Linked DNA regions of Azospirillum brasilense. The protein of the gene in region 1 binds, or shares a complex with, the protein of each later gene. Links are inferred from orthologs where the notes say so. Each region holds a gene or a part of one and is shown on either strand. Other genes may lie near its edges. The genes, in order: AMK58_RS12495 and accD.

Region 1 (14,559 bases):
CAGCAGAAGCTGAACCCGGCACCGCCCGATCCGGTGCAGCAGAAGGTGTTCCAGTTCCTGCCGATCATCTTCACCTTCATGCTCGCCAGCTTCCCGGCTGGTCTGGTGATCTACTGGGCCTGGAACAACACCCTGTCCATCGCGCAGCAGTGGATCATCATGCGGCAGGACGGTGTGAAGGTGACCTGAGGGACCGTTCCACCTGATACCCGGCCTCCCTGACTTCAGGGCATTGACCGCCGGCAAGCGCCTCCCTTGACGGGCGTTTGCCGGCGGTTATGTTTTGGGCCGGTCACGATCATCCGTACCCCGTGTCTTTCGAAAGCGCCGTCCATGACCTCTTCCAGCAGCTCCCCGATCTCCGGTTTCGACGAGGAGGCCCTGGAAGCGGGGCGGCTTCTGTTCGCCAAGGAATGCGATTTCATCTGGGGCGCCCAGACGGCGGAGCAGTTGCCGGAGGCCGACCTGCCGGAGGTCGCCTTCGCCGGCCGCTCCAACGTCGGCAAGTCCAGCCTCGTCAACGCGCTGACCGGGCGCAAGACGCTGGCCCGCACCTCCAACACGCCGGGCCGCACCCAGCAGCTCAACTTCTTCAACCTCGGCAACCGGCTGAAGCTGGTCGATATGCCCGGCTACGGCTACGCCAAGGAATCGAAGGAGAAGATCGAGATCTGGAACGACATGGTCCGCCGCTTCCTGCGCGGCCGCGTCACGCTGCGCCGGGCGCTGGTGCTGGTCGATTCGCGCCACGGGCTGAAGCCCAACGACGAGGAGATCATGACGATGCTCGATCAGGCGGCGGTGCCCTACGTCGTCGTCCTGACCAAGTCGGACAAGGTGCGGTCGCAGGAACTGGCCGAGGTGAGCAAGCGCACCGTGGCGGCCATCAAGAAACACCCCGCCGCCTTCCCGGAGATTCACGCCACCAGCGCCGAGAAGGGCCAGGGCATCGCGGAGCTGCGGGCCAGCCTCGCCCAGCTCGCCAGCCTGGGATGACCCGATGCCCGTCGAGCTGACGCCGGCGCTGCTGTTCCTCATCCAGGCCATCCTGCTGATCGCCGGCCCGTTCCTGCTGTGGCGGCTGTCCGGCCTGAAGCATGTGGCTCCGATGGTGGTCATCCAGATCCTGTTCGGGATCGCGCTCGGTCCGTCGGTTCTTGGAAACGCCGCCCCGGAACTCTGGCAACCGCTGTTCGCCAGGGAGTCGCTGGCGCCGCTCTCCGGGCTGGCTCTGCTCGCCGTGGTCTTCTTCGCCTTCCTGACCGGGCTGCATCTCGATCTGGAGGAGTTCAAGGGGCGCGGGCGCGCCTTCGTCGGGATCAGCCTGTCGAGCATGCTGGTGCCGACCCTGCTCGGCGGGGCGCTCGGCTGGTGGATCGTCGGCGCCTTTCCCGAGATGGCCGGGCCGAAGGCCGACCCGCTGCTGTTCGCCGCGGGGTTCGGCATCTGCGTCGGGGTGACCGCCCTGCCGGTGCTGGGCGCCATCCTGCGCGAGATGGGGCTGATCGGCGAGCGGGTCGGCCGGCTGGCGCTGGGCTACGCGGCGGTCAACGACGCGCTGCTGTGGCTTCTCATCACTGCCGTTCTGGCCCTGGCGGCGGGGGGAAGCGGCGGCTTCGCCGGAGTGGCATGGATCGCCGTCCTGGGCTTCGCCTATCTCGCCGCGACGGCGCTGTTTGCCCGCCCCCTGGTGACCCGGCTGATGAACCGCATCGCCCCGGACGGCGACGTCGGCGACATGGTGGTGGTGGTCACCTGCGCCGCCCTGCTCGGCTCCGCCGCGGTGACGGAGCTGATCGGGCTGCACTACATCCTGGGTGCCTTCGTCGCCGGCACGGTCATGCCGCGACGGCTGGCGGCGGCAATCCTGGACCGGCTGGAGCATTTCGCCACGCTGATCCTGCTGCCCTTCTTCTTCACCCTGACCGGTCTGAAGGTGAATCTCGACCTCGCCGCCTCGGCGCAATGGTGGGTCTTCGCGCTGGCGACGGTGGCGACCATCCTCGGCAAGGTCCTGGGCACCGCCCTGCCCGCCCGGCTGTCGGGCGAGAGCGCCGCCGATTCCTGGCGGCTCGGCACGCTGATGTCCTGCAAGGGGCTGATGGAGGTCATCGTCCTGACCATCCTGCTGGAGGCCGGGGTGCTGTCGGAGGCCTGCTTCTCCGCCATGGTGCTGATGGCGGTGGTGGTCACCGCGCTGACCCAGCCGATGACCCTGCTGGCCGGGCGGATCGCCGGCCGCCGGGCGGGCCACGCCGGCGCGTCCTGACCCGTCTCAGCCGGGCTTCCTCAGCCGGGCTTGCGCACATTCCCGGTCACCACCGGATCGGCGCCCGGCCCCTCGGAATCCAGCCTGCCCGACCCGGCCTTGCCGTCCCCGCGGGCCTGCTCCTTCAGCGCCTTGTTGGCCTCCGTCACCTCCTGGGCGTCGGGCGAGCCGTAAATCTCCTCGGCCCGCCGGGCGGTCTCCTCCATCTCGGCCTTGTGGGCCTCGGTGAAGGGGTTGCGCGGGGTCGGCATGATGCGGTCGTTCATGACCGGGTCCTTGAGCGGTTCGTCCTGCTTTGGCGAACCGCCGGGCGCGGCAAGGGTTCCCGAACGCGGCGCCCGCCTGAAAAAGCCCCCTAGGCACCCCCCGCGCTTTCCGTTAAAGAGTCGACCGACTCTCACCCGACTGGCCCACCCCGACGAACGGCTCCATCCCGTGCAGAACACGACCCGCGACGAGTGGCTCGCCAAGGCCCGCACCCTGTCCGAAGCCCTGCCCTACATGCGCCGCTACGCCGGGCGCACCTTCGTCATCAAGTACGGCGGCCACGCCATGGGTGACGACAGCCTGGCGGAGAAGTTCGCCCGCGACATCGTCCTGCTGAAGCAGGTCGGCATCAACCCCGTGGTCGTGCACGGCGGCGGCCCGCAGATCGGCCAGATGCTGCAGCGGCTGGCCATCAAGTCCAGCTTCATCGACGGCCTGCGCGTCACCGACAAGGAGACGGTCGAGGTGGTCGAGATGGTGCTGGCCGGCTCCATCAACAAGCAGATCGTCGCCGCCATCAACAACGCGGGCGGCCGCGCCGTCGGCCTGTCGGGCAAGGACGGCAGCCTGATCACCGCGCGCAAGCTGCGCCGCACCCAGCGCGATCCGGACAGCAACATCGAGAAGGTGCTGGACCTCGGCTTCGTCGGCGAGCCGTATCAGGTGAACCCGCAGATCCTCACGTCGCTGGCCCAGTCGGACATCATCCCGGTCATCGCCCCGATCGGCTTCGACCGCAACGGCGACACCTACAACATCAACGCCGACACCGCGGCGGGCGCCGTCGCCTCGGCGCTGGGCGCCACCCGCTTCTTCCTGCTGACCGACGTCGCCGGCGTTCTGGACAAGAACAAGGAGCTGGTGCCGCGCATGTCGCTGGATCAGGCGCGCGCCGCCATCGCCGACGGCACCGCGACCGGCGGCATGATCCCGAAGATCGAGACCTGCATCGACGCCGTCGAGCAGGGCGTGGACGCCGCCGTCATCCTGGACGGCCGGGTGCCGCACGCCCTGCTGCTGGAGATCTTCACCGAGGGCGGGGCCGGCACGCTGATCGGCCGCGAGTAACTAGGTCAAGCGAGGGGGACCGGCCATGTCCGACGTGCGCAAGGACCTGCTCCGCCAGATGAAGGCCATCCGCGAACGGATGGACCCGAAGCTGTTGGAGCGCGCCAAGCTGTCGGTCTTCGGCAAGGTCCCCTACGACCGCGACTCGGCGAAGGAAGCCGTCGGGCATTTCCTCGACTCCAAGGACGACGGCGGGGCCTTCCGGCGCAAGCTGGAGGCCGCGCTGCGCCAGGACGGCGCGCCCGTTGACCTTCCGGAAGGGGACGCCGCCGCCGATGACGCCGATGGCCCCGCTGGGCCACCCCAGCCGCGCAAGCCGCGCCGCTTCGGCCGTCTCCTCTAAGGCGGGCCGCCGCCATGCTCCACGTCTTCGCCTGCGACGGTGACCGGCTGCGCTGGGCCCGCGAGGCCGAGGGCGTCCGCACCCCCTTGCCCACCGAGGCCGTCTGGCTCGACCTGCAGAACCCGACACCGGAGGAGCTGGCCCGCGCCGAGGCGCTGATGGGCATCAAACTGCCGACTCGGGAGCAGATGGCGGAAATCGAGGAATCGAGCCGCTTGCGCATCACCCCCGGCGCCGTGCACATGACCGCGCTCGTCCTGGTCTGGGCCGACACCGACCAGCCGCGCATCGTGCCGGTCAGCTTCGTCCTGGCCGGCGGGCGACTCGCCACCATCCACGCCGTCGACCCTCAGCCCTTCCTGGCCTTCCGCCGTCGCGTCACCCGCAGCGGCGGCGCGGAGCTGACGGCCGAGGCGGTCCTCGCTGCCCTGCTGGATGGTGTGGTGGAGCGCACCGCCGCCGTCCTGCGCCGTGTCGGGCTGGAACTGGACACCATGGGCAGCCGCGCCTTCCGCGGGCGCGCCCTGCCGGTCAAGGGGGAGCGGCGGGACGACACCCGCACGCTGAAGCGCATCGGCCACACCGGGCACCTGATCGGCAAGGCCCATGTCAGCCTGTCCACGCTCAACCGCCTGCTGACCTTTCTGGCCCGCGGCGAGGGCTGGACCCCGGCCAAGCGGACCCGGCGCTGGGCGCGCGCCGCCCTGCAGGACGTGACGGGGCTCGGCGAGTACGCCCAGTTCCTGTCGGGCAAGGTCAGCCTGCTGCTGGACACCACGCTGGGGCGCATCAACGTGGAGCAGAACGAGATCATCAAGATCGTTTCGATCCTGACGGTCACCCTGTTTCCGCCGACCCTGGTCGCCAGCATCTACGGCATGAACTTCGTGACCATGCCGGAGAAGAACTGGACCTTCGGCTATCCGCTGGCGGTGATGCTGATGATCCTGTCGGCGACGCTGCCGATGATCTACTTCAAGCGGCGGCGCTGGCTCTAGGGACTGTTCCGGTGGTCAGCCGAGGCTGGAAGGCGCCGCTTCCGTCACCCGCGCCTCGCCCAGCTTCTCCCGCGTTTCGGAGAACTGCCTGCGGACCTCGATCCATTCCTTGAGAATTTTCCCAAGCGCGAAGACGAGCAGGCCGTGCGCGGTGGTGATCTCCACGCCGATCAGGTCCTCCAGCATGGTGTCGAACAGCTCCAGCAACGCGGTCAGCAGAAGGATCGCGGACAGGACGATCTGAAGCAGCGAAGGGCAGCGGACAAGGAGCGTCATCGGTTTCACCGGCAATCGGACGGCATACGGCGAAATCTATGACACAAGCCGGAGGCGTTGGGGAGCGGGGTTGCGGCCGCTCCGCGTCTTAAACGATGGCGAGCACCAGCGCCCAGCCGAGCACGACGAGGTTGACGGTCAGCGTGACCGCCATGCCCGGCGCCCGCACATAGGGATGGATCAGGTAGCCCGCCCAGAACAGCAGGCGGCCCAGCACGAACAGCGCAGTCGCCAGCCGGGCGAAGCCCAGGTCGGGCAGTGGCATCTGCGCCACCAGCGCCGCCAGAGCGGGCAGGAAGATCAGCGTCTGCTCCACCGTGTTGGTCAGCACGCGCTGGCTGACCCGGTAGAAGCGCGACTCGGCGTCGTCGATGGGATTCAGGGCGACGGAGCGGGCGCGGGCGACCAGCACCCCGCCCACCGTCAGGAACAGCAGCAGCGCGGGCCAGAGGGCGAGCCGCCCCCAGAAGGCCATGCGCGTGCCCGGATCGGCGATGCCGGGCGGCGGCGCGAACAGCGGCGGCAGCAGCCACAGGGCCAGCAGCGCCACGACCACCGCGGCGAGGTTGACGGTGGCCGCCAAGCGCAGAAGACGGGTCTTGGAGGGACGGGTCTCCGGTGCGGCGGCCATGGAGTCTTACCCCAGGCCTTTCTGGCCCATGTCGAGGAACTTCTGGCGGCGCTGGGCGCGGATCGCCGCGCCGTCCAGCCCGTCGAGATCGCCCAGCGACTCCTCGATGGCGTCGCCGAGGGCCTTGACGGTCTCCGCCGGGTCGCGGTGGGCGCCGCCGATCGGCTCGCTCACCACCCGGTCGATGACACCAAGTTCCTTGAGGTCGTGGCTGATCAGGCGCAGCGCGACGGCGGCCTCGCCGGCCATGTCGGGATTGCGCCACAGGATCGACGCGCAGCCCTCCGGCGAGATGACGGAGTAGATGGCGTGCTCCAGCATCAGCACCCGGTCGGCGGTCGCGATGGCGATGGCGCCGCCGGACCCGCCCTCGCCGATCACCGCAGCCACCATGGGCACGGTCAGGCGCAGGCAGCGCTCGATGCTCTTGGCGATGGCCTCGGCCTGACCGCGCTCCTCCGCCTGGACGCCGGGGAAGGCGCCGGCGGTGTCGACCAGCGAGACGACCGGCAGATTGAACCGGTCGGCGAGGTCCATCAGGCGCTGGGCCTTGCGGTAGCCCTCGGGCTTGGCCATGCCGAAGTTGTGGCGCACGCGCGTTTCCGTGTCGTGGCCCTTCTCCTGCCCGATCACCACGACCGAACGGCCGCGGAAGCGGCCCAGCCCGCCGATGACCGCACGGTCTTCGGCGAAGCCACGGTCGCCGGCCAGCGGCGTGAAGTCGTCGATCAGCCCCTTCACATAGTCCAGACAGTGCGGACGGTTGGGGTGGCGGGCCACCTGCACCTTCTGCGCCGGGGTGAGCTTCGCGTAGGTCTGCCGGAGGAGCTTGTCGACCTTGGTCTGCAGCTTCGTCACTTCGTCGGCGATGTTGATGTCGCCGGCGTTGGTCAGGTGGCGCAGTTCCTCGATCTTGCCTTCAAGCTCGGCGATCGGCTTTTCGAATTCCAGGAAGGTTTGCATGCCGGAAGGATCACGGACCGAATAGGATAGGACGCGGACGTCGCGGACCGGCCTTGGTACCACGGTGCGCGGCGGCGATGCCACAGCTTATCGCGCGAATCGCCGGCCAAAACTGACCAGAAGCACGCCCAGGACGATCACCGCCGCCCCGCCCCACACCCAGGGGGAATAGCGCTCGCCGAACAGCAGCGTCCCGGTGCCCAGCCCGACGGAGGTCGCCACGTAGCCGATCTGGCTGAGATAGACCGGCCCGGCGACCACCTGGAGCCGGAAATACAGCACGTAGGTCAGCGCCGTCACCGCGATCTGGAGCAGGGCCAGTCCGGGCGCGAGCCCCAGCGCCGGCAACTCCGCCACCGCCCCGGTGCCGAGCAGCGCCAGCAGGACCCAGCCCGCCCCGCCCAGCATGGTGCCGGCGGCCAGCGCCACCGGCTGCCCGCCCGGCGGCCACGCCATCGTGCGGTAGACGTTGCCCGCCGCGACCGACAGCGGCATGACGAAGGCCAGTGCCATCCAACCCGCCAGATCGGGCGAGGGCAGGCTGCCGCGCGGCCCGACGATCATCAGCGCGCCGACGAATCCGAGCAGAATGCCCGCCACCCGACCGCGGTCGGGCGTCTCGATCCGCACCGCCACGGCCATCAGCAGCGTCAGGATCGGCGGCAGCGTGTAGACCACCGCCGACAGCCCGGCCCCCAGCCAAGGCATGACGAAGAACAGCACCACGTTGGGCAGCGCCATGGACAGCAGCCCCGACACCGCGAAATAGCGGAGATACCGCCCGGTCAGGGGCATCGGTTGCCGTTTGAAACGCGCCAGCCCGGCCAGGATCACCCCGGCACCCAGCATCATGGAAAACGCCCAGGGCAGCGGCGGCACGCCGGCCGCCTGCGCGATCTTGGTGACCGGAAAGATTACCCCGATCAAACCGCCGACCAGAAGCAGCAGCGCGAGCGACTCGGCCCCGCGCGACGGCGGCGGAACGGTGGAGGGTGTGGACACGGGGACGAAACCTCTGGCTCGGGACGCGGGCAGGCCAGCGAACATGGCGAAGCCCCCGCCTTTTGCCAAGGAGGTTGGGCATGTTGGAAAAGCGCGTCGCGAGTGTTGCCCCCACCCCGGCCCTCCCCCTCTTCGAGGGAGAGGATGCCTTACGCGGAGTGGCGGCAGTCCCCTCCACCTCGTAGAGGGGGAGGGTTAGGGAGGGGGCATTACGCCCCCTGCGCGACGATGCGGTCGTAGGCCGGCAGGGTCAGGAAATCCACGAAGTCGTCGCGCTCCAAGAGGTCGCGCAGCATCACCGCGGCGTCCTCGTACAGACCCCGCTCGAAGGCGCGGTCGCCGACGCGGGTCTTCCAGGCGGCCAGCTCCTCGGCGATGGTCTCGTCCACCAGCTCCATGGTCACCGGGCGCCCGTCGTCCAGCGTGGCGCGATGGTGGACCCATTGCCAGAGCTGGGTGCGGCTGATCTCCGCGGTGGCGGCGTCCTCCATCAGGTTGAACAGCGGCACGCAACCGGTGCCGCGCAGCCACGACTCCAGATAGCCGATGGCGACGGCCACGTTGTTGCGCAGGCCGTGCTCGGTCTTTGGCCCCTCCGGCACGGCCAGCAGGTCGGCGGCGGTCACGCTGACGTCGGCCCGCTTGCGGTCGATCTGGTTGGGCTTGCGCATGTAGGCGTCGAAGACCTCCCGCGCGACGGGGACGAGGCCGGGATGGGCAACCCAGGTGCCGTCATGGCCGTTGGACACCTCCCGCTCCTTGTCGGCGCGGACCTTGGAGAAGGCGGTCTCGTTGGCCGCGGGGTCGTCCTTCACCGGGATGTAGGCGGCCATGCCGCCGATGGCCGGGGCGCCGCGGCGGTGGCAGGTCTTGACCGCCAGCAGACTGTAGGACTGCAGGAAGGGCGTCGCCATCGTCACCTCCGCCCGGTCGGGCAGGACGGCGGCGGGGTCGTTGCGGAAGGTCTTGATGAAGCTGAAGATGTAGTCCCAGCGCCCGCAATTCAGCCCGGCGGAATGGTCGCGCAGCTCGTAGAGGATCTCGTCCATCTCGAAGGCGGCCAGGATGGTTTCCACCAGCACCGTGGCCTTGATCGAGCCGTGCGGGATCTTCAGATAATCCTCGGCGACCGAGAACACCTCGTTCCACAGCCGCGCCTCGAAATGGCTTTCCAGCTTCGGCAGGTAGAAGTAGGGGCCGGAGCCGTGGGCCAGCAGCTCCCGCGCGTTGTGGAAGGCGTAGAGGGCGAAGTCGAACAGCGCGCCCGACACCGGTTCGCCGTCGAGCCGGACGTGCTTCTCCGCCAGATGCCAGCCGCGCGGGCGGACCGTCAGGACGGCGGTCCTGTCGTTCAGCCGGTACTTCTTCCCCGACACGGGATCGTCGAAGGCGATCGTCCGCCGCACGGCGTCGCGCAGGTTGACCTGCCCGTCGATCAGGTTGCTCCAGGACGGGCAGCTCGAATCCTCAAAATCCGCCATGAAGACCTTCGCGCCGGAATTCAGCGCGTTGATGATCATCTTGCGGTCCACCGGCCCGGTGATCTCCACCCGGCGGTCAAGCAGGTCGTGCGGCAGCGGCGCGATGGTCCAGTCGGCCTCGCGGATGGCCCGGGTTTCCGGCAGGAAGTCCGGCGTGTGGCCCTGCTCGATCAGCGCCCGCCGCTTGGTCCGCACGTCGAGCAGGCGCAGCCGCTCCGACCCGAACCGCCCTTCCAGCTCCGCCAGGAAGGCCAGCGCCTCCGGCGTCAGGATCGCCTCGAAGCCCGGGTTGATCGGACCCAGGATCTCAAGCCCGGAGATGGTCGTGGCCATGCGGTTCCTCCAATCTGCGCTTATGCTTGCGCATTTCAAGTCAATCAGAACATCGCCCAAAAAATTAGTCAAATTGGCCCAGAACAAACAGCCCAAGTAACCAATTAGAACACTTTTTAGCGATTTAATACTCTAGACACTTTGGTCTTTAGGCCGTAATAAGGCACAAACTCTGAGTATTTTACTTTTTTTTCAGCTCCGAAATCACTGAATCAATCGCTTTATCTGCGCCCTTTGCGCTTCTTCTAGCCGCCACATACAGCTTGTTCATTTTTCTATAATAGTTTATTTTATCTGTATTAAGGTCCTTCAAGGAAAGGTCACTAAAGCTATCTATGACGTCACCATTTTCATCGACTATTTCGATGTAAATATCGAAATCATCTCCGAATTCTAATGAAACCCGGTATATTCTTATGCTAAAAGCTCCAAGTTGCGCAAAAAATCTAGAATCTGATCCATCATCATACCACAATAGAGAGCTATCTGCAGTTTTTACATCAAGAAGATCGACAAGCTCAGCAAATTTTTCTTCAGACATCTTATTACTCCACTGGCGACTTGAGCTCGACTAAAATTTTGTGCATTTTATCTGCATGCTCAGAAAGCACCTTGTTCATCTTTGATACACTCCCAGGTTTTTTTCCACCCTCTAACGCTCTCTCTAAATTTGCTTCCATTTCAGATAGTTTTTCAATCGCGTTCTGCACAGCCCCCTGATTTTCAGGAGATAGTTTAGAATGCGTATGCCGGACGGTTATCAGCATACGTTTAAGGGCAGAGTATCGATCTAATATTATCTCCCACGAACCAGTTTTATGGAGTCGACGTATTTCGTCAATGACCGCAATAGCGGCAGAAACATCCGACAAAGAATTTAGCTTAACTATGCTCTCTTTTACTTGATTTGCAGCAGACTCTGCCTGTTTTGCTGCTGATTTTGCCTTACGAATACCTATAATTGTAATACCAAATCCAAATAAAGATATAACCAAACCAACTACACTAGATAAATCTCCTAAGAACCAGTCGTTGAAGGCAAGCCTTAGCGTCTCAGTCATCTATTTAGTTCCGAAAGCCAACCATCAAGCGTTCAGCCAAAGGTTGCTCTTTAAGCGTTTCATCATTCGGCCAAACACGCATAGCCGTACGAAGAAACCCGAATACATCATTTTCAGAGAAAATAAAATAAGAATCTATCTTATTTTTCGCCGGGCCAGCGGGTGATGCTCGTGCACGACCTGCTTCAGCCGTTCCGACACCACATGGGTGTAGATCTGGGTGGTGGCGATGTCGGCGTGGCCCAGCATCTTCTGGACCGAGCGCAGGTCCGCCCCGCGGTCGAGCAGATGGGTGGCGAAGGCGTGGCGCAGGACGTGGGGGCTGACCTTCTCCGGGTCGATGTTCGACTCGATGGCCAGTTCCTTCAAAAGCTGGGCGAAGCGCTGGCGCGTCAGATGACCGTTGGCGGAACTGCGCGACGGGAAGAGGAAGGCGACCGGTCCGTTCTCGCGCCCGGCCAGGATGAAGTGGCTCCGCCAGGGCAGATAGGCGCCCAGCGCGGCGGAGGCCGGTTCGGACAGCGGCACCATGCGCTCCTTCCCGCCCTTGCCGCGCACGATCAGCCCGCGCCCGTCGCGCAGGATGGCGGCCATCGGCAGGCCGACCAGCTCCGACACGCGCAGGCCGGTGGCATAGAGCACCTCCAGCAGGGCGACCAGCCGCAGCCCCTCCGGCCCGCCGCGGGTCTGGGCGGAGTCGATCATGCGGGTGACCTCCTCCACCGTCAGGATCTTGGGCAGCGGGCGGCCCTGCTTGGGGCTGTCCAGCGCCGAGGCCGGGTCGTCCGCCCGCCGCCCTTCCGACACTAGGAAACGGTAGAACTGGCGCATCGCCGACAGGCGGCGGGCCAGTGTGCGCGGCGCCGGCTTCTGCCCGCCCTCCACATACTGGAAGGCGAGGTAAGCACGCAGATCCTCCGTCCCCGCCTTCTCCAGCGGCTGCCCGCGCTGGGCCAGCCAGAGGGCGAGGTCGGCGAGGTCGCGCTCGTAGGCCACGCGGGTGTTGAGCGCGGCGCCGCGCTCCGCCGTCAGCATGTCCAGGAAGGCGTCGACATGGGGCGAGGCCGCGATCGGGCGTGGTTTGCAGGGGCGCCCGCGCCGCTTCGGCTGGGCTTTCGGCAGGGGTGTTTTGGGCATGGGACTCATCCGGCCAGGGCCGCGGCGGCTTCACGGGCGACGGCGCGGGCATCGCTGTCCAGACCCACGGCGCGCAGGGCCCCGACCACACGCGCCACCACCGCGGGCGGCGTGCCCGCCGGCCCGGCGTTGCCGAGCAGCAGAAGCGCGGCCAGCGCCGTCTCGCCGACGCGCCGGTCGGCGGAGGCCTCGGCCAGCCGCTGCCACAAAGCTGGGTCGGCGGTGGGGGGACGGGCGCCCGCGGGCATGGAGGCTGTCTCTTCGGGGTCGCTGATCCGGCGCCACGCCTCCTCCGGAATGGCGAGGCCCATCGCCTGGAGCAGGGCCAGTTGCCCGGCGACGCGGGCGCGGGCCTCCGGATCGGCGCCGCGCAGCGATTCGTCCAGCCAGCCGGCGAGACCCAGTGCCCCGCCGCCCGGCGGCGGACCGAGCGCGATGACGGCGAGCGGCCACAGCCGCGCCACCTCCGCCGTGGGACGGCTGCGCAGGGCGAGATCGTGCCAGCGCTTGCCCTTGTCGGGCCGGCCCAGCGCGAAGCAGAGCCGCGCCGCGGCGGGGGCCAGGGCGGCGGCGTCCGGGGTCGGCGACAGGGTGTCGAGCATGTCGGCCACCACCGCCCCCACCGGCCCGGCCAGCATCGGCGGGTCGAGAAGCTCCAGCGCCAGCCCGGCCAACTCCACCCGCCGCCCACCGGCTATGGCGGCGAGCATGGCCTGCTGCACCAGCGCGCGGGTGCGGGCGGTACGGTCTCGCGCCACGGCGTCCTTCAGCCGCAGCAGCTCATCACCCTTGGCCGGGGCGGCGCGGTATGCCTCCGCCAGCCGCCGGGAATCGAGGAAGAGGGCGGTGGCGGCGCGCTCCGCCGCGGTCACGCGGGTCGCCGGGTCGGTACCATTGTTGGACGCCACCGCGGCCAGCCGCGCCGGGTCGGTCAGGGACAGCACGTCCGGCGGCAGCCCGGCCTGGAGCGTCCGCAAGGCGGCCAGGGTCAGCGGGCTGGGGTCCTTCAGGCTGCGCGGCCGGACCGCCGGGCCGCCGGCCATCGCCTCGGCCACCCGCAGGAAATCGGGATCGCCGCCCGGCTGCTCGCGCAGCATGTCGAAGGCGATGTCGTCACCCGCTGGACCAGAGCCGGCTTCCATCGACGCACCCCCGCCGATCCGCCCGGCGCGCAGGCGGCAGAACAATTCCACGCGTTGCCAATAGGGGCCGGCGAAGGGCTTGGCGCGCTCCGTCGCGGCGGCGCAGTCCAGCGGGCCGGCGAGCAGTTCGGCATCGGTCAGGGCGCGGGCGGCGGCCTCGTCGGCCGTCATCGCCTCGGGCAGCAGCGCGGCGAGGTCGGCGGCCCCGCGCGGGTCGCCCATGGCCGCCAGCTTTTCCACCCGCAGGGCGCCGAAACGGCGCGCCGGCTCGGGCTCGCCCGGAGCGGCGGCGGGCGAGCCGCGGCTGAGCAGCAGCCGGCGCTGCAACTCCTTCACGGCGGGCGACGGGGTGAGGGTGGGCAGTTCCGGCAGCAGGGCCAACACCTCGGCGCGCGGGATACCGCGCCAGGGGTCGCCGCCCAGCCCGGCGGCTCCCGCCAGAGGGCCGGCGCCGTCGGGGTCCAGCGGCCCCAGCGTCTCCACCGCGATGGCCGAGGGCGGCGCCACGGTGGGCACCACCTCGAAGGACGGCGTGCGGCCCGATGGAAGCAAGGGCAGCGGGGCGGCGGACGGCCCTGGCGAGGACGGCCATGGCGACGCCAGCGGATCGTCCAGGACCCGTCCGACCCCGGATTCGACGTCGGGGACGGCCATCCTTTCCGGAGGCGGAAACAGGCGGATCGGCGGCCCGGAGGGTACGGCCTGGGTATAGGCCTGGGCCAGCGCCGGCGTCGCCACTCCCATCAGGGTGCCGGACACAGCCAGCGCCAGGGGTGCCAACCCGAGAGAAGCGGCGGCAAATATGGAAACGGCGCCGGCACCGGCCCTTCCGCCCCGTGACGGAGCGGCGAACCGGCGGCGGCGCCCAGCGGCGTCCCCGGCGGCGTCCCCGGCGTCAGCGGGGGAACCGCTCATCCGGAATGACCTTTTCCACCGTCTTGGACGGTGCCGGCATGTCCCAGGAGGCAAGGAAGGCCATGCCACCCCCGATGACGAAGAGGAACAGGACGAAAAGAATGGAAATAACGCGGCTCATGGCGATCGGAGTCGTGTTTCTGTGGAAGGAACGGCGGCGCTGTATCACGGTCGGCGTCTGTGCGGCTTGGGACAAGGGTGCGCTTTCATGCTAATCATCGCACACCGTCCGCACCGCTGGCCCGATGGCCGATGAACGCTGGACGTACCACTTTAGCCACGGGGGCTCCGCTGCGCAACATGCGCAGGCCCCTGCGACCGAATCGAACACCCGCCCTCCGGAACCGCATCAGGCCGGAACAGCATCAGGAAAGTCCACAGCACCATGACCGCCCGCCTTCCATCGCAGGGACAGCCGCCGGACCCGTCGAAGACCCTTCCGAGGACGGTGGTGCTGGTCGGCCTGATGGGCGCGGGGAAGAGCGCAATCGGCCGGCGGCTGGCCGCGCGGCTGCACCTGCCCTTCACCGACGCCGACACCGAGATCGAGACGGCGGCGGGCTGCTCCATCGCGGAGATCTTCGCCCGTGACGGCGAGGCGGTGTTCCGCTCGGTGGAGCGGCGGATCATCACCCGGCTGCTGACCGAACAGCCGGTGCACATCCTGGCGACC
Region 2 (14,626 bases), 2.3 Mb from region 1 along the record:
GCGGTGACGGGGGCGTGAAGATGGAGACCGCCCGCAAGAGCCGCCTGCTGGTGGCCCGGCGCTGGCTGCCGGACAGCATTGCCTCGCGGCTGGTGCTGACCGTGGTGCTGGCGCTTCTGCTGACCCAGGCGGTCAGCGCGCTGGTCTATCTGACCGACCGCCCTCCGGGACCGCCGGCTCACAGCATGCGCGTCCTCGTCCAGCGTGTGACGGCCATCGTCCAGCTCGTGGAGAGCACCCCGCCGCCGGAGCGGCGGCGGCTGGTCAAGGCGATCGACGACCCCGTGCTGCGGGTGGACTGGAATCCCGAGACTCCGCGCTTCGCCAACCAGCGCGAAGGCTTTCCCTTCGACCGGCTGCGCCGGGCCATCCGCGGCGAGCTGGACGATCCCGAGCGCGCCGTGGTGGTCGAGGTCCGGCGGGAGCGCCCCATGCCCGGCCCCTTCCCGGTGGACGAGCATCGCTGGGGCGCCGACGTCCGGCTGTCGGTGGGGCTGAAGGACGGGTCCTGGCTGACCTTCGTCGGCGGCGACCCGCTGGAGGGGCCGTTCCGGCTGCTGCGCTTCGCGCTGTGGATGGCCGGCATCGTCGGGGCGGTGGCTCTGGTCTCGGTCTGGACGGCGCGCCGCATGACCGCCCCCATCGCGCGCTTCGCCGACGCGGCGGAGCGGCTGGGCGTGGACGGCGAGGCGCCGCCTTTGCCGGAAGCCGGCCCCCAGGAGCTGCGCGCCGCCACCCGCGCCTTCAACCGGATGCAGGCGCGTCTGGCCCGCTTCGTCGCCGACCGCACGCAGATGCTGGCGGCGATGAGCCACGACCTGCGCACGCCGCTGACCCGCCTGCGCCTGCGCGCCGAACTGGTCGAGGACCCGGAGATGCAGCGCAAGATGCTCGCCGACCTCGACGAGATGGCGGCGATGATCAACGCCACGCTGGCCTTCGCCCGCGACGACGCCAAGCACGAGCCGCGCGGCCCGCTCGACCTCGCCGACCTGCTGCAGAGCCTGTGCGACGACCGGGCGGACGCCGGGCACGCGGCGGCCTACGAGGGGCCGGCGCACGCGACGGTGGACGGGCGCCCGGTGGCTCTGCGCCGCGCCTTTGCCAACCTGATGGACAACGCCATCGCCTATGGCGGCGGCTTCACCGTGCGCTTGCGGCCCGTGGATGGGGAATTGCGGGTGGAGATCGAGGACGGCGGTCCCGGCATTCCGGAGGCGGAGTTCGAGAAGGTCTTCGCCCCCTTCTACCGGCTGGAGCGCTCGCGCTCCCGCGACACCGGCGGGGTGGGGCTGGGTCTGGCCACCGCCCGCACGGTGGTGCGCGGCCATGGCGGCGACATCGCGCTGTCCAACCGCCCGGAAGGTGGGCTGCGGGTGACGGTGACCCTGCCGCGGTGATGGCAGGGTGCGTCAAAGCCCTCGCCCCTCCGGGGAGAGGGTTGGGTGAGGGGGCGTCCGAAGGGCGGAAACGCAGCCTCATTGCAGAGCCTTTCCGGCCTGCGGCCGCCCCCTCATCCTGACCTTCTCCCCAGCCTTCTCTCCAGGGGGGAGAAGGGATTATGCACCGCAACATCGGCGGCGCATCGGCGTTTAACGGTGCAGGATCAACGTCACCGGAGGTTGCCGCCGTGCCGCAGATCGACCGCACCCCCTCGCCCGTGGACCTCCGCCCCCATGTCGTGATCGTCGGGGCGGGGTTCGGCGGGCTGGCCTGCGCGGAGGCCCTGGGCGGGACGAACATCCGCGTCACCATCATCGACCGCAACAACTATCACCTGTTCGTGCCGCTGCTCTATCAGGTGGCGACCGCCGCCCTGTCGCCCGCCGACATCGCCGAGCCGATCCGCCGCATCGTCAGCCGCCACCCCAACATCGACGTGGTGATGGGCGAGGTGACCGGGGTCGACCGTACGGCCAAGCGGGTGGAACTGGCCGACGGCAGCTTCGTCCCCTACGACCGGCTGGTGCTGGCGACCGGCTCCTCCTACAGCTATTTCGGGCACGACGACTGGGCGGAGATCGCCCCCGGCCTGAAGACCATCGAGAACGCCCGGCGGATCCGCGCCCGGCTGCTGATGAATTTCGAGCAGGCGGAGATGAGCGAGGACCCGGCCCGGCAGAAGGCGCTGATGACCACCATCGTGGTCGGCGGCGGTCCCACCGGCGTGGAGATGGCCGGGGCGGTGGCCGAACTGGCCCGCTTTACGTTGGCCCGCGACTTCCGCCGCATCGACCCGCGCACCGCCCGCGTCCTGCTGGTCGAGGCCGGGCCGCGCATCCTGTCCACCTTCCCGGAAGACCTCGGCCAATACGCCCGCCGCAAGCTGGAGGAGCTGGGCGTCGTCGTGCTGACCGGACAGGCGGTGGAGAGCATCACGCCGGAGGGCGCCACGGTCGGCGGGCGCTTCATCCCGGCGGGGGCCATCGTGTGGGGCGCCGGGGTCAAGGCCTCGCCCGCCGGCTCCTGGCTGGGGGTGGAGACCGACCGCAGCGGGCGCATCCCGGTCGACGCCGACATGGCGGTGCCGGGCGTGCCCGACGTCTACGCGCTGGGCGACACGGCGGCGCTGGCCGGCGACGACGGCAAGCCGCTGCCCGGTCTGGCCCAGGTCGCCAAGCAGCAGGGCGAGCATCTCGGCGGCGGGTTGGAGGCCAGCCTGCTGCGCGGTCAGCCGCTGGAACCCTTCCGCTTCCGCAACCGCGGCAACACCGCCATCGTCGGGCGCAGCGCCGCCGTCTTCGATTTCGGAACGCGCAAGCTGAAGGGCTGGTTCGCCTGGGTGCTGTGGGCGATCATCCACGTCTATCTGCTGGTGAATTTCCAGAAGCGGATGCTGGTCACCATGCAGTGGCTGTGGCGCTGGGCCACCTACCAGCGCGGCGCGCGGCTGATCACCACCGACCGCCCGGTGTCGGTCGCGGAATCCGTCACCTCGCCGCATGGCGGGAGCGCCGAACCCTTCCGGGACGTGAGGCGCGGCCAGGGCTGACGGCTTCGGATCAGGAGGGCTTTGGACCGGAGGCGGGGGGAAGCGGCAGGACGCAGCGGAAGCGGGTGCCGTGGCCCGGCCACTCCTCGACCTCCAGCCGCCCGCCGTGCAGCTCCATGACGTTGCGGACCAGCGACAGGCCGAGCGCCGCGGCGCCGCGCGGGTCGTTGCGGTCGTAGCGCGAGGGCAGGGCGGCCTCGCCCGGCCCGGCGCCGCTGCCCACGGTCAGCACGATGGTCCCGGCGGTCCGTTCCCCGGACAGCAGGATGCGGCGGTCCGCCGGCGGGTGGCGGATGGCGCCGACGACCAGGGTGAACAGCGCCTGCTTGAGCCGCCGGGCGTCGCCCTCCGCCTCGCCCAGCGACGACGGGGCGGCGAGGTCGAGGCGCAGCCCCTCGCGCCGCGCCCATTCGCGGGTCAGCTCGCCCACCGTCTCCAGCAGGTCGGGCACGTCCACGACGGCGCGGTCCAGCGTGGTCACCCCGGCCCCCAGGCTGGTCATGTCGACGACGTCGTCGATCAGCTCCAGCAGCCGCTCGCCCGCGTTGAGGACGCCCTTCACATACTCGATCTGGCGCGGGTTCAGCTCCCCGAAATACTGGTTCGCCAGCACCTCGGCGAAGCCGATGATGCCGTTCAGCGGGTTGCGCAGATGGTGCGAGACGTTGGCGATGAACTCGCTCTTCAACTGGTCGGCGGCCTCCAGCGCGGCGTTGGAGGCGCGCAACGCCTGCTCCAGCCGGGCGCTGTCGGTGACGTCGAGATAGCTGTTCAGCACCGCCCCGTCGGGCAGCGGCAGGGTCGAGAACTCGACCACCGACCCGTCGGCCCGCTCCAGCCGACCCGAGCGCACGGCGCGTTCCAGCGTCGCGCCGATCATCTCGTCCTTCAGGCTGTCCCAGTCGCCGCCATTCTCCAGGAAGGGCCGCATCCGCTCGAACAGGCCGGAGATGTGCGGCTCGCCCAGCAGGTCCTCGTCGTCGAGGTCCCAGACGCGCGCGAAGGCCGGGTTGGACAGCTTCAGCCGCCCGTCGCCGCCGAACACCGCGATGCCCTCGGCCAGATTGTCCAGCGTCTCCTGCTGCACGGCGATCAGCGTGTTGTAGGAGGATTCCAGGGCCAGCGTGTTGGTCACGTCCTCCAGGATCTGCATCAGCCCGCCCAGCGGGTGCGGGGCGGCGAGGCTGCGCAGAGTCGTGCCGTCCGGCAGGTGCATCAGCTCCTCGACCGGCTCCAGCAGGCGGGTGTAGCGGCTCAGCCGCTCGCGCTTGTAGCTCTGGTAGTCGGCGTATTCGGGCAGGCGGCGGCGGGTGCGCAGCTCCTCCAGGATCTCGCCGTGGGTGGGCTGGCTGCGCAGCCACGACTCCTCCAGGTCCCACAGCCGGGCGTAGGCCTGGTTGAAGAAGGTCAGCCGCGTGTCGGCGCCAAAGATGGCGATGGCCGCGCCCAGCCGCTCCAGCACCTCGCCGTGGGCGGCGAGGTGGCGGCTCAGCTCGCCGCGCAACTCTTCCACCGCCGTGACGTCCAGCGCGTAGCCGACGACCAGCGTGCCGCCGCCGTCCGGGGCGGGCAGGGGGGCCTCGGTGACCTCCAGCAGGCGCCGCTCGGCGCCGATGACGGCGGAAACCCGCTCCGACTGGGCGACCCCGCTGCGAAGCGCGCGTTGCGCCAGGGCGCGCCCGGCGTCGCTCAGCTCCTTGCCGCTGTCCGGCACGGCGGCAGGGTCGGAATCCACGGCACGGGCGTAGGCGCGGTTGCACCAGGACAGCGTCTGCCCGGCGCCGCGCAGCCACACCGGCAGCGGCAGGGCGTCCACCGCCGCGCGCAGCTCGGCCAGCGCCGATTCGGCGTCGTGCCGTCCGCGGGTCAGTCCCTCCTGTTCGGCGCAACGGTCGGTGATGTCCTCCAGCCAGACGACGTTCTGATGCCCGGCGTTCTGATGCCCGGCGGCCCGCCGCCCGTTCAGCAACAGGCGCCGTCCGCTGCGGGTCGTCGCCTCGATTCGGAAGTCCTCGCCCCCACCGCGCAGGCGGCGGACGGCCTCGGCGACTCGGGGGGCGTCGCTGTCGGCGAAGGCGCTCGCGATGTCCTGGCCCGGCTCCGTCCCCAGAAATCCGGCGCAGCCCGGCGCCGCGCTGACGGCGCCTTCGGCGTTCCAGGCGCACCAGGGATGGGGGGATGCGGCCAGCAGGGCCTCCAGACGCGCCACGTCGGCCGCCAGCCGGTCGCTGCGGCGGCGCTCCTTGCCGGTCCAGAACAGCCCGCCGAATCCGGCGGCGCCGAGGACACCGGCAAAGCCCAGCACAGCCGGCGAGCCGGAGGGCCCGGCCATCAGGCCGACTCCCACCGCCAGCCCCAGCGCGGCAAAGGCGTATGATCGGGTCAGGACACTCACGCGGGTGAGACTAGTCCACGCCTCCCGGCGGAGCAAGGCGGGCCGGGGGTGGTGCCACTTTCGGGGTGGTGCGGCCCTTTCTCCCAGCTACACCGCCTCCCCGATCCGCAGGGCGCGGATCGCCGCTTCGACCGCCGGGAAGGCGGTGCGCACCGCCGTCAGGGCGTGCCCGGTCCCGTCCGGATCGCCGCGATGGGCGGCGAGTTCCAGGGCGGACGCGGCGCGGCCCAGCCGGTTGGCCCCCGCCGTGCGCGCCGCCCCGGCCAGCGTGTGGGCGGTGCCGCGGACGGCCTCCAGGTCGCTCCGTTCCAGGGCGGCGGCGGCCTCGTCCAGCAGCGGGCGGGTGGTTTCCAGGAAGAAATCCAGCATGTCCAGCGACGCCGCGTCGAGCCCGCCGAAGGTGGTGCGGACATGGTCGAGGTCCAGCGTCTGCTCCGCCGTCCCGGCGGGCTCCGCCGCGGGTGGATCGTCGGGAGCCGCGACGCTGCCCTCGCCCAGCGCCCGGTTCAGGGCGGCGGCGAGCTGCTTCAGGGTCACCGGCTTGGCGATGTAGTCGTCCATGCCCGCGTCGGTGCAGCGCTCCATCTCCCCGGCCAGGGCGTTGGCGGTCATGGCGATGATGGCGGTGCGAGGACGCGGATCGGGTGCCAATTTGAAGACTGATTCAGCGCTGCGGATCTGGCGCGACAGCTCGTAGCCGTCCATGCGCGGCATGTGGCAGTCGGTGATCAGAAGCCGGTAGGGCCGTGACCGCCAGGCGGTCAGCGCCTCCAGCCCGTCGCCGCTAAGGTCGGCCTCGAAGCCGAGCTGGCGGAGCTGGCGCAGGATCACCTGCTGGTTCGTCGGGTGGTCCTCCGCCACCAGGATGATCGGCGGGGGCGCGGCCGCATCGGGGTCCGCCATGTCGAGGGCCGCCATGTCGAGGGCTGGCGGACTGTCCTCCGTCACGGGAAGCGGGGAGACGGCGCGTCCGGCCAGGGCGGTCAGGCGGCGGAACAGGGCATCGCGGCGGATCGGGCGGCCGAGATGGTCGTGGCGCGGCGGTTGTCCAGCGGGCGTTGCACCGTCCTCGCCGCTTTCCGGCGGGCAGTCGCCGGGCTGCTCCCGCCCGTCGATCAGATGCAGGGTCGGGGGAGGGCGGACCCCGGCGGCGGCGATGCGGGCCAGAACCGCCGGCGCCGACAGCCGCGGGTTGGGCGCGCCGGGCGCGTCGTCCGGATGGTGCTCCAGCAGGCCGTCGGAGAGGACCAGCAGGTCGGCGTCGGCCATTGTCAGCAGTTCCACCGCCTCGTCCGCCGTCGTGGCGTCGGCGACGGCGGCCCGCTTGTCCTCCAGCGCGCGGATCAGGACGGCGCGCTGCACCGGGTCCGGCTCGGCCACGATGATCGACAGGCCGGTCAGGTCGGTGTCGTCGCCGGGCACCGTTCGCGGATCGCCCGCCAGCAGATCGACCGTGAACCAGAAGGTGGCGCCGCAGCCCGGGGCCGATTCGACCCCGATGCGCCCTCCCATCATCTCGACGAGGCGGGCGCAGATGGCCAGCCCCAGCCCGGTGCCGCCGAAGCGGCGGGTGGTCGAGCTGTCGGCCTGGCTGAAGGGCTGGAACAGGCGGGCCTGCCCGGCGGCGCTGATGCCGATGCCGGTGTCCTCCACCGAGAAGCGCAGGCGCAGCCGGTCCGACCCGGCGTCGGACGGCTCCAGCCGGGTGCGCAGGACGACCCGGCCCGCGTCGGTGAACTTGATGGCGTTGCCGGTCAGGTTGAACAGGATCTGGCGCAGCCGTCCGGGATCGCCGCGCACCGCCGCCGGCACCTTGCGGTCGAGGTCGCAGACGAGAAGCAGCGCTTTCTGGTGGGCCTGCGGAGCCAGCAGCTCCGCCACCCCCTCCACCAGTTCGCGCGGGTCGAGGTCCATCTCGTCGAGGTCGAGCTTGCCCGCCTCGATCTTGGACAGGTCCAGGATGTCGTCGATGATCCGCAGCAGCGCCGTCGCGCTGTCGCGCACGGTGGTGACGAGTTCGGTCTGCTCCGCGTCCAGCGGGCTCAGGGCGATCAGCTCCAGCATGCCCAGCACGCCGTTCATCGGGGTGCGGATCTCGTGGCTCATGGTCGCCAGGAACTCCGACTTGGACCGGGCGGCGACCTCCGCCTGGTCCTTGGCGTGGCGCAGGTCCTCTTCGGCGCGCTTGCGGCCGGTGATGTCGTAGCTCCAGGCGAGGATCGCCGGTTCCCCCTCGAACTCCGTGCGCTGAAGCGTCTGAAGCGCCCAGACGCGGCTGCCGTCGGGCCGGTCGACCGCCACCTCGACGTCGCGGGCGACCAGCCCGGGGCCCTCCTGCGGGAGGGCACGTCCCTGCAGGGTGGCGCCGGGCAGGGCCAGCGCGTGGCGGCGCCCGACAAAGGCGTCCGGCGGCAGCCCGGCCAGTTCAGCGGCGCGGGCGTTGGCGAAGGCCACGGAGCCGTCGGGACGCCCGATCGATACGCCGACCGGACTCTGCTCCAGGATCGCGCGCAGGCGGCGCTCGCTGTCCGACAGGGCGTGTTCGCGCGAACGGATGGTGGCGACGAAATAGTGCAGGGCGCGCGCCATGTCGGCGATCTCGTCCTGCCCATGGGTGGGGATGGCGACGGACCGCCCGGCGGCCGACGCGGCCATGGCCGTCTGCAGCCCACGCAGCCGCCGCACCACGTTGCGGTGGATGTAGAGGAAGATGCCGAGGGCACCGAGGATGGACACCACGGCCATCGCCAGGATGGCGTTCTTGCCGTCGCGGATCACCCGCTCGAACTCGCCGGAGCGGGCGGCGATGTCCTGCTCGATGGCCAGGAAATGGTCCGACACCGCGCCGACCAGCCGGTCGGAGACGTTCTGGTTGCGTGCGATGGAGCCTTTGATGGCGCGGGCCAAGCCGATTTCGGTCAGGCGGCTGTTGAACAGGTTGTGTTCCCCAAGCCCCAGCGCCTCCAGCTCCCGGTACAGCGGCTCCAGGTCGAAGGCGGCGCCGGAGGGCAAAGCGGCCACGACCTCCGCCGCGCGGTCCATCGCGGCGCGGTAGTCCTGCCGCAGCCGGTCCACCCGCGCCTCGTGGTCGGCGCGGGAGGCGGCGAGCATCAGCAGGATGGCGTGCTGGGCCTCCGCCGTCCACAGGTCGATTCGCCGTTCGACGTCCCGGGCCTCCCCCCACTCCTCCAGGGTCCTGGGGGTGGTGGTTTTGTCCCGCAGCGCTTCCTCGGCGTTGCGGACGCGTTCGGCCAGATGCATCAGGCGGCCGACCAGCCCACCCGTCTCCGCGGCGGCGGCGAGCTGGCGCTCCACCTGGGTGTTCAGGGTCATCAGGTTGGCGATCAGCTCGTTCTTGCGGCGCTGCAGCTCGACCACGTCGGCCACGTCGGTGCCGCGGTCGCGCAGCCGGGTCATCAGGTCTTCCAGCAGGGCGATCTGATCGCTCAGCCGGGCCATCACCGATTCGCGCACCGACTGGCTCTGCACTGCCACCAGGGCCGGGGCGTTGGCGGCCAGCGTGCCGCTCTGCTGGGCCAGTTGGGAAGCGTTGACGAGGCCCGGCACCTTGGCCGTGGCGATCTGCTCGAACCCCTCATGGAAGCGGCCGAAGAGTGAGACGGCCACCACGCCGGTGGCGGCGGTCAGGCCGGCGATCACGGTCAGACCCGCCAGGATGCGAAACGCCACGCCCAGCCGGGGAAGCCGCATGCCCGTCCCTCGATTTTTGTCGTCCGCTTGAGATAACACGGGCAATCGACCGGGCGCAATTCACACCCCCGCGCCGCGATCGGACGCTGGGCAAGCGGGTGCCCGGCGGGCTTGACCCGCGCCGGTTGCCGGACCAATGCTGACCGCCGGTGGCAAAGGTGCCGGCGGCAAAGAGGGATGGTCGATGGGCTTGGTCCGGTCTTTCGCGCGCGCCGCGGTGGTTGCCGCGGTTCTGGCGGCGGCGCTGGCCGCGCCATCCGGCGGTCCGCGGGCCGAAACCATGGAGGATGTGCGGGAGCGCGGGCTGCTGCGTTGCGGCGTCTCGTCCAGCGGGGCCGGTCTGGCGGCGGTGGACGACAACGGCAACTGGCGCGGCTTCTTCGTGGACATGTGCCGGGCGCTGGCTGCCGCCGTCGCCGGCAAGGCCGACCGCGTGGAGTTTGTCGAGACCAACTCCGAGAACCGCTTCGCCATCCTGCGCAACGGCGAGGTGGACGTGGTGATGGAGGGGACGACCTGGACCCTGCAGCGCGACGCCACCTTCGGCATCGATTTCCCGGCGGTCTACCTGTTCGACGGCCAGGGGTTCATCGCGCACCGCGCCCAGGGCATCGCCCGCCTGTCCGACCTGCCGCCCGGCGCCTCGGTCTGCGTGATCGAGCAGACCACGACCCTGCGCAACCTGGAGGATTGGATGGCCCGCACCGGCCTGCGCTTCCGCCTGAAGCCGGTGCGCTCGACCGAGGGGGCGCTGTCGGCTTTCTTCAACCATCACTGCGACCTCTACACCAGCGACCGCATCGGCCTGCACGCCCAGCGCCTGCTGAAGGCCCCCGAGCGCGAGGACTATGTCATCCTGCCGGAGGCGATCTCCAAGGAGCCGTTGGGGCCGATGGTCCGTCCGGACGAGCGGCGGTGGTTCGACGTCGTGCGCTGGGTGTTCCTGGCCACCGTCCTGGCCGAGGAGAAGGGCATCACCACCGCCAACGCCGCCCGCCTGAAGGAGGAGGCCCAGGACCCGGAGGTGCGCCGCTTCCTCGGGGCCACCGCCGGGGTCGGCTGGGGGCTGGGGCTGGACGACGGCTGGGCCTTCCGCGTGGTCACGCAGGTCGGGAACTACGGCGAGATCTTCGACCGCCATCTGGGCGCCGCCTCGCCGCTGGGCATCGACCGCGGGATGAACGGGCTGTGGATGAACGGCGGCCTGCACTACGCCCCGCCGCTGGGAGGATGAGGGCGGCGGCGCTCTGCCATGCCGCCCCGCCGGATTGCCTTCGCGCCGGCTTTTCCCATCTTGTGGGCATGTTCGGCGAAAGGTTCGGCGAACGCTTCAAATCCGGGCGATCCGCCGCTATGGTGGCGCCTTCCGGGCGCCGCGCGGCCCGCTTCAGGCAGTTTCCCAGGCCATGACCAGACCCAACACCTACCGTTCCGGTCCCGACGAGCGCGGGCATTTCGGCATCTATGGCGGACGCTTCGTCGCCGAGACGCTGATGCCCCTGATCCTTGAGGTGGAGAAAGCCTACCGCGAGGCCCGGGCCGATCCCGCCTTCGAGGGCGCGATCCGCGAGCAGCTCAAGCAATATGTCGGCCGCCCGAACCCGCTCTACTACGCCGAACGCCTGACGGAGAAGCTCGGCGGCGCGAAGATCTACTTCAAGCGCGAGGAGCTGAACCACACCGGCGCGCACAAGATCAACAACTGCATCGGCCAGATCCTGCTCGCCCGCCGCATGGGCAAGAAGCGGATCATCGCCGAGACGGGCGCCGGCCAGCACGGTGTGGCGACCGCCACGGTCTGCGCGCTGTTCGACATGCCCTGCGTCATCTACATGGGCGAGACCGACATCGCCCGCCAGCAGCCCAACGTCTTCCGCATGAAGCTGCTGGGGGCCGAGGTGGTCCCGGTGACCTCCGGCGCGCGGACGCTGAAGGACGCGATGAACGAGGCGCTGCGCGACTGGGTCACCAACGTCGCCGACACCTACTACCTGATCGGCACGGCCGCCGGCCCGCACCCGTACCCCGCCATGGTCCGCGACTTCCAGTCGGTGATCGGCGACGAGGTGCGCGTGCAGATGCAGGAGCTGGAGGGCCGTCTTCCGGACAGCCTCGTCGCCTGCGTCGGCGGCGGCTCCAACGCCATCGGCCTGTTCCATCCCTTCCTCGACGATCCGTCGGTGCAGATGGTCGCGGTCGAGGCCGCCGGCCACGGCATCGACAAGGGGCCGCTGGCCCACGCCGCCTCGATCACCGGCGGGCGCCCCGGCGTCCTGCACGGCAACCGCACCTACCTGCTGCAGGACGAGGACGGGCAGATCCTGGAAGGCCATTCCATCTCCGCCGGCCTGGACTATCCGGGCGTCGGACCGGAGCATTCCTGGCTGCACGACATCGGGCGCGTCGAGTATGTCTCGGCCACCGACCAGGAGACGCTGGACGCCTTCCAGCTCTGCGCCCGCACCGAGGGCATCATCCCCGCGCTGGAATCGGCGCACGCGCTGGCGGAGATCGTGAAGCGCGCCCCGAAACTGCCCAAGGACCACCTGATGGTGCTCTGCCTGTCGGGCCGCGGCGACAAGGACATCTTCTCCGTCGCCCAGCATCTGGGAGTGAAGCTGTGAGCGCCCTCAACGACAAGTCCGTTGACAATGGCCGCATCGCCCGGCGGTTCGCCGCGCTGAAGGCGGAGGGCCGCGCCGGCCTCGTCACCTTCATCACCGCGGGCGACCCGGACCTGGAGACCTGCCGCGCCGTCCTGCACGGCCTGCCCGCCGCGGGCGCCGATCTGATCGAGCTGGGGCTGCCCTTCTCCGACCCGATGGCCGACGGCCCGGCGATCCAGGCGGCCAGCCTGCGCGCGCTCCACGCCGGGACGACGGCGCGCAAGACGCTGGACCTCGTGCGCGGCTTCCGTGAAACGGACGCCGACACGCCGGTGATCCTGATGGGCTATTACAACCCGATCCACGCCTATGGGGTGGACCGCTTCCTGGCCGACGCCATCGAGGCCGGGGTGGACGGGCTGATCGTCGTCGACCTGCCACCCGAAGAGGACGAGGAGCTGTGCATCCCGGCGCTGAAGGCCGGGGTGAACTTCATCCGCCTGGCGACGCCGACCACCGACGACAAGCGCCTGCCGGCGGTTCTCCAGAACACCTCGGGCTTCGTCTATTACGTGTCGATCGCCGGCATCACCGGTGCTGCCAGCGCCGACAACGCCGCGGTGGGCGCCGCGGTGGAGCGGCTGAAGCGCCACACCGACCTGCCGGTGGCGGTCGGCTTCGGCATCAAGACGCCGGAGCAGGCGGCCGAGGTCGCCCGCGTCGCCGACGCGGCGGTGGTCGGCTCGGCCATCGTCACGCGGCTCGCCGGCGGGCTGGACGCGGACGGCAAGGCCCGTCCGGGTCTGGCCGAGGATGTGCTGGGCTTCGTCCGGGAACTGGCCGGCGGCGTGCGCGGCGCGCGCGTCTGAGTGCGTCGGGCCTAGATCGCCGGGCTGCGAGCGCCGGCTGAGCGGGATATCAGGAAGAATGCGATGAACTGGCTTACCAACTACGTCCGCCCCAAGATCCGCGCCCTCTATGCCCGCAAGGAGGTTCCCGACAACCTCTGGCACAAGTGCCCGAGCTGCGAGGCGATGCTCTTCCACCGCGATCTGGAGGAGAACCTCAACGTCTGCCAGCATTGCGGCTTCCACATGCGGCTAGACCCGATCAAGCGGCTGGCCTCGATGTTCGACGAGGGCGACTACCAGTCGGTCGAGCTGCCGAAGTCGGTGGTCGATCCGCTGAAGTTCCGCGACCAGAAGCGCTACACCGACCGCCTGAAGGAGGCCCAGACCAAGACGGGCCGGCATGACGCCATCGTCGTCGGCTCCGGCCTGATCGGCGGGCAGCCGGCGGTCGTCGCGGCCTTCGACTTCGGCTTCATGGGCGGCTCGATGGGCATCGCGGTGGGCGAGGGCATCCTGGCCGCCGCCCGCACCGCCATCGCCCAGAAGGCGGCGCTGATCGTCGTCCCGGCCTCGGGCGGGGCGCGCATGCAGGAAGGCATCCTGTCGCTGATGCAGATGCCGCGCACCACGATCGCGGTGGAGATGGTCAAGGAAGCCGGCCTGCCCTACATCGTGGTGCTGACCGACCCGACGACCGGCGGTGTTACCGCCTCCTTCGCGATGATCGGCGACATCCACATCGCCGAGAAGGGCGCGCAGATCGGCTTCGCCGGCGCCCGCGTGATCGAGAGCACGATCCGCGAGACCCTGCCGGAGGGCTTCCAGCGCTCCGAATACCTGCAGGAGCACGGCATGGTGGACATGGTCGTCCATCGCCGCGACCTGCGCCCGACCCTGTCGCGCGTCCTGACCCTGCTGATGCAGCCGGTCCTGGCCGTGGCGCCGGAAGCGCTGCCGGCCACGGCCGTCCAGGCGGAGGAGCCGCGTAGCCAGGCGGAGGCCGCCGACGAGACGCCGGCCCAGGCCGGCGCCGAGAGGACCGGCTCCGAGCAGCCGGCCTGATCCCGCCATGCCGCTCGCTGAGTCGCTCGCCGATCCGGTTCTCGACCGGCTGAAGGGGCTGCACCCCAAGGTCATCGACCTGTCGCTGGACCGCGTGCACCGGCTGCTCGCCGCGCTGGACCATCCGGAGCGGCGCCTGCCGCCGGTGGTCCATGTGGCGGGCACCAACGGCAAGGGCTCCACGCTCGCCTTCCTGCGGGCGATGCTGGAGGCTGCGGGGCTGCGGGTGCATGTCTACACCTCGCCGCACCTCGTGCGCTTCCACGAGCGCATCCGGCTGGCCGGCTCGCTGATCGACGACGACCGGCTGGCCGCCCTGCTGGAGGAATGCGAGGCGGCGAACGGCGGCGGGCCGATCACCTTCTTCGAGGTGACGACGGTCGCCGCCCTGCTCGCCTTCGCGCGGGAGCCGGCGGACGTGGTGCTGCTGGAAACCGGGCTGGGCGGACGGCTGGACGCCACCAACGTGGTGGACCGCCCGGCGGTCACCGCCATCACGCGCATCTCCTACGACCACCGCCAGTTCCTCGGCGACACGCTGGAGGCCATCGCGGGCGAGAAGGCCGGCATCTTCAAGCCGGGCGTCCCCGCCGTGATCTTCCCGCAGCCCGCGGAGGAGGCGGCCCGCACCCTGGCCATCCGCGCCGAGACGGTGGGCGCGCCGGTTCCCGGCTGGTCGGTCACCCCGACCGCGGGCGGTTTCCGCTTCGAAAGCGACCGCCGCCGCATCGAGCTGCCGCTGCCGGGGCTGGCCGGAGCGCACCAGATCCTCAACGCCGGGGTGGCGCTGGCCTGCCTGGACCATTTGCCGGTCAAGGTCGACGACGCGGCGGTGCGCCGCGGCCTCGCCGCCGTGCACTGGCCCGCCCGCCTGCAACGGCTGACCCGCGGCCCCCTGGCCGAGGCCTTGCCCGCCGGCTGGGACCTGTGGCTGGACGGCGGCCACAACGACTCGGCGGGCGAGGTTCTGGCCGTCCAGGCCGCACGCTGGGCGGAGGAGGAGCCGCAA

Evidence for each region.
Region 2: the proteins of AMK58_RS12495 (region 1) and accD are in contact, whole or in part, in a solved structure (PDB 8UXZ), measured with the Escherichia coli proteins. The link is inferred for Azospirillum brasilense from one-to-one orthologs.

Annotation. Positions count from the first base shown.
Region 1 is NZ_CP012914.1:2,684,815-2,699,373, forward strand. Bases 4,838-7,697 are described here. They hold AMK58_RS12495 (acetyl-CoA carboxylase carboxyltransferase subunit alpha), read right to left. Parts: upstream 6,816-7,697; coding sequence 5,859-6,815; downstream 4,838-5,858. Other genes in these bases: AMK58_RS12480 (magnesium transporter CorA family protein), read left to right, coding at 4,838-4,945; AMK58_RS12485 (hypothetical protein), read right to left, coding at 4,961-5,221; AMK58_RS12490 (MAPEG family protein), read right to left, coding at 5,310-5,852; AMK58_RS12500 (DMT family transporter), read right to left, coding at 6,903-7,697. Outside these bases: membrane protein insertase YidC, read left to right, coding at 1-189; yihA (ribosome biogenesis GTP-binding protein YihA/YsxC), read left to right, coding at 334-996; AMK58_RS12460 (cation:proton antiporter), read left to right, coding at 1,001-2,269; AMK58_RS12465 (hypothetical protein), read right to left, coding at 2,290-2,535; argB (acetylglutamate kinase), read left to right, coding at 2,705-3,604; AMK58_RS12475 (hypothetical protein), read left to right, coding at 3,630-3,947; more of AMK58_RS12480, read left to right, coding at 3,962-4,837; more of AMK58_RS12500, read right to left, coding at 7,698-7,817; aceB (malate synthase A), read right to left, coding at 8,027-9,631; AMK58_RS30390 (hypothetical protein), read right to left, coding at 9,813-10,172; AMK58_RS30395 (hypothetical protein), read right to left, coding at 10,177-10,692; site-specific tyrosine recombinase XerD, read right to left, coding at 10,828-11,838; AMK58_RS12515 (hypothetical protein), read right to left, coding at 11,835-13,730; AMK58_RS12520 (hypothetical protein), read right to left, coding at 13,867-14,082; AMK58_RS12525 (shikimate kinase), read left to right, coding at 14,272-14,559. UniProt on the Escherichia coli protein: Component of the acetyl coenzyme A carboxylase (ACC) complex. First, biotin carboxylase catalyzes the carboxylation of biotin on its carrier protein (BCCP) and then the CO(2) group is transferred by the carboxyltransferase to acetyl-CoA to form malonyl-CoA.
Region 2 is NZ_CP012914.1:334,458-349,083, forward strand. What follows is about bases 11,700-14,626. They hold accD (acetyl-CoA carboxylase, carboxyltransferase subunit beta), read left to right. Parts: upstream 11,700-12,636; coding sequence 12,637-13,617; downstream 13,618-14,626. Other genes in these bases: trpB (tryptophan synthase subunit beta), read left to right, coding at 11,700-11,722; trpA (tryptophan synthase subunit alpha), read left to right, coding at 11,719-12,573; AMK58_RS01645 (bifunctional folylpolyglutamate synthase/dihydrofolate synthase), read left to right, coding at 13,625-14,626. Outside these bases: AMK58_RS01600 (response regulator), read left to right, coding at 1-18; AMK58_RS01605 (ATP-binding protein), read left to right, coding at 21-1,400; AMK58_RS01610 (NAD(P)/FAD-dependent oxidoreductase), read left to right, coding at 1,631-2,992; AMK58_RS01615 (sensor histidine kinase), read right to left, coding at 3,003-5,387; AMK58_RS01620 (ATP-binding protein), read right to left, coding at 5,475-9,098; AMK58_RS01625 (amino acid ABC transporter substrate-binding protein), read left to right, coding at 9,289-10,332; more of trpB, read left to right, coding at 10,505-11,699.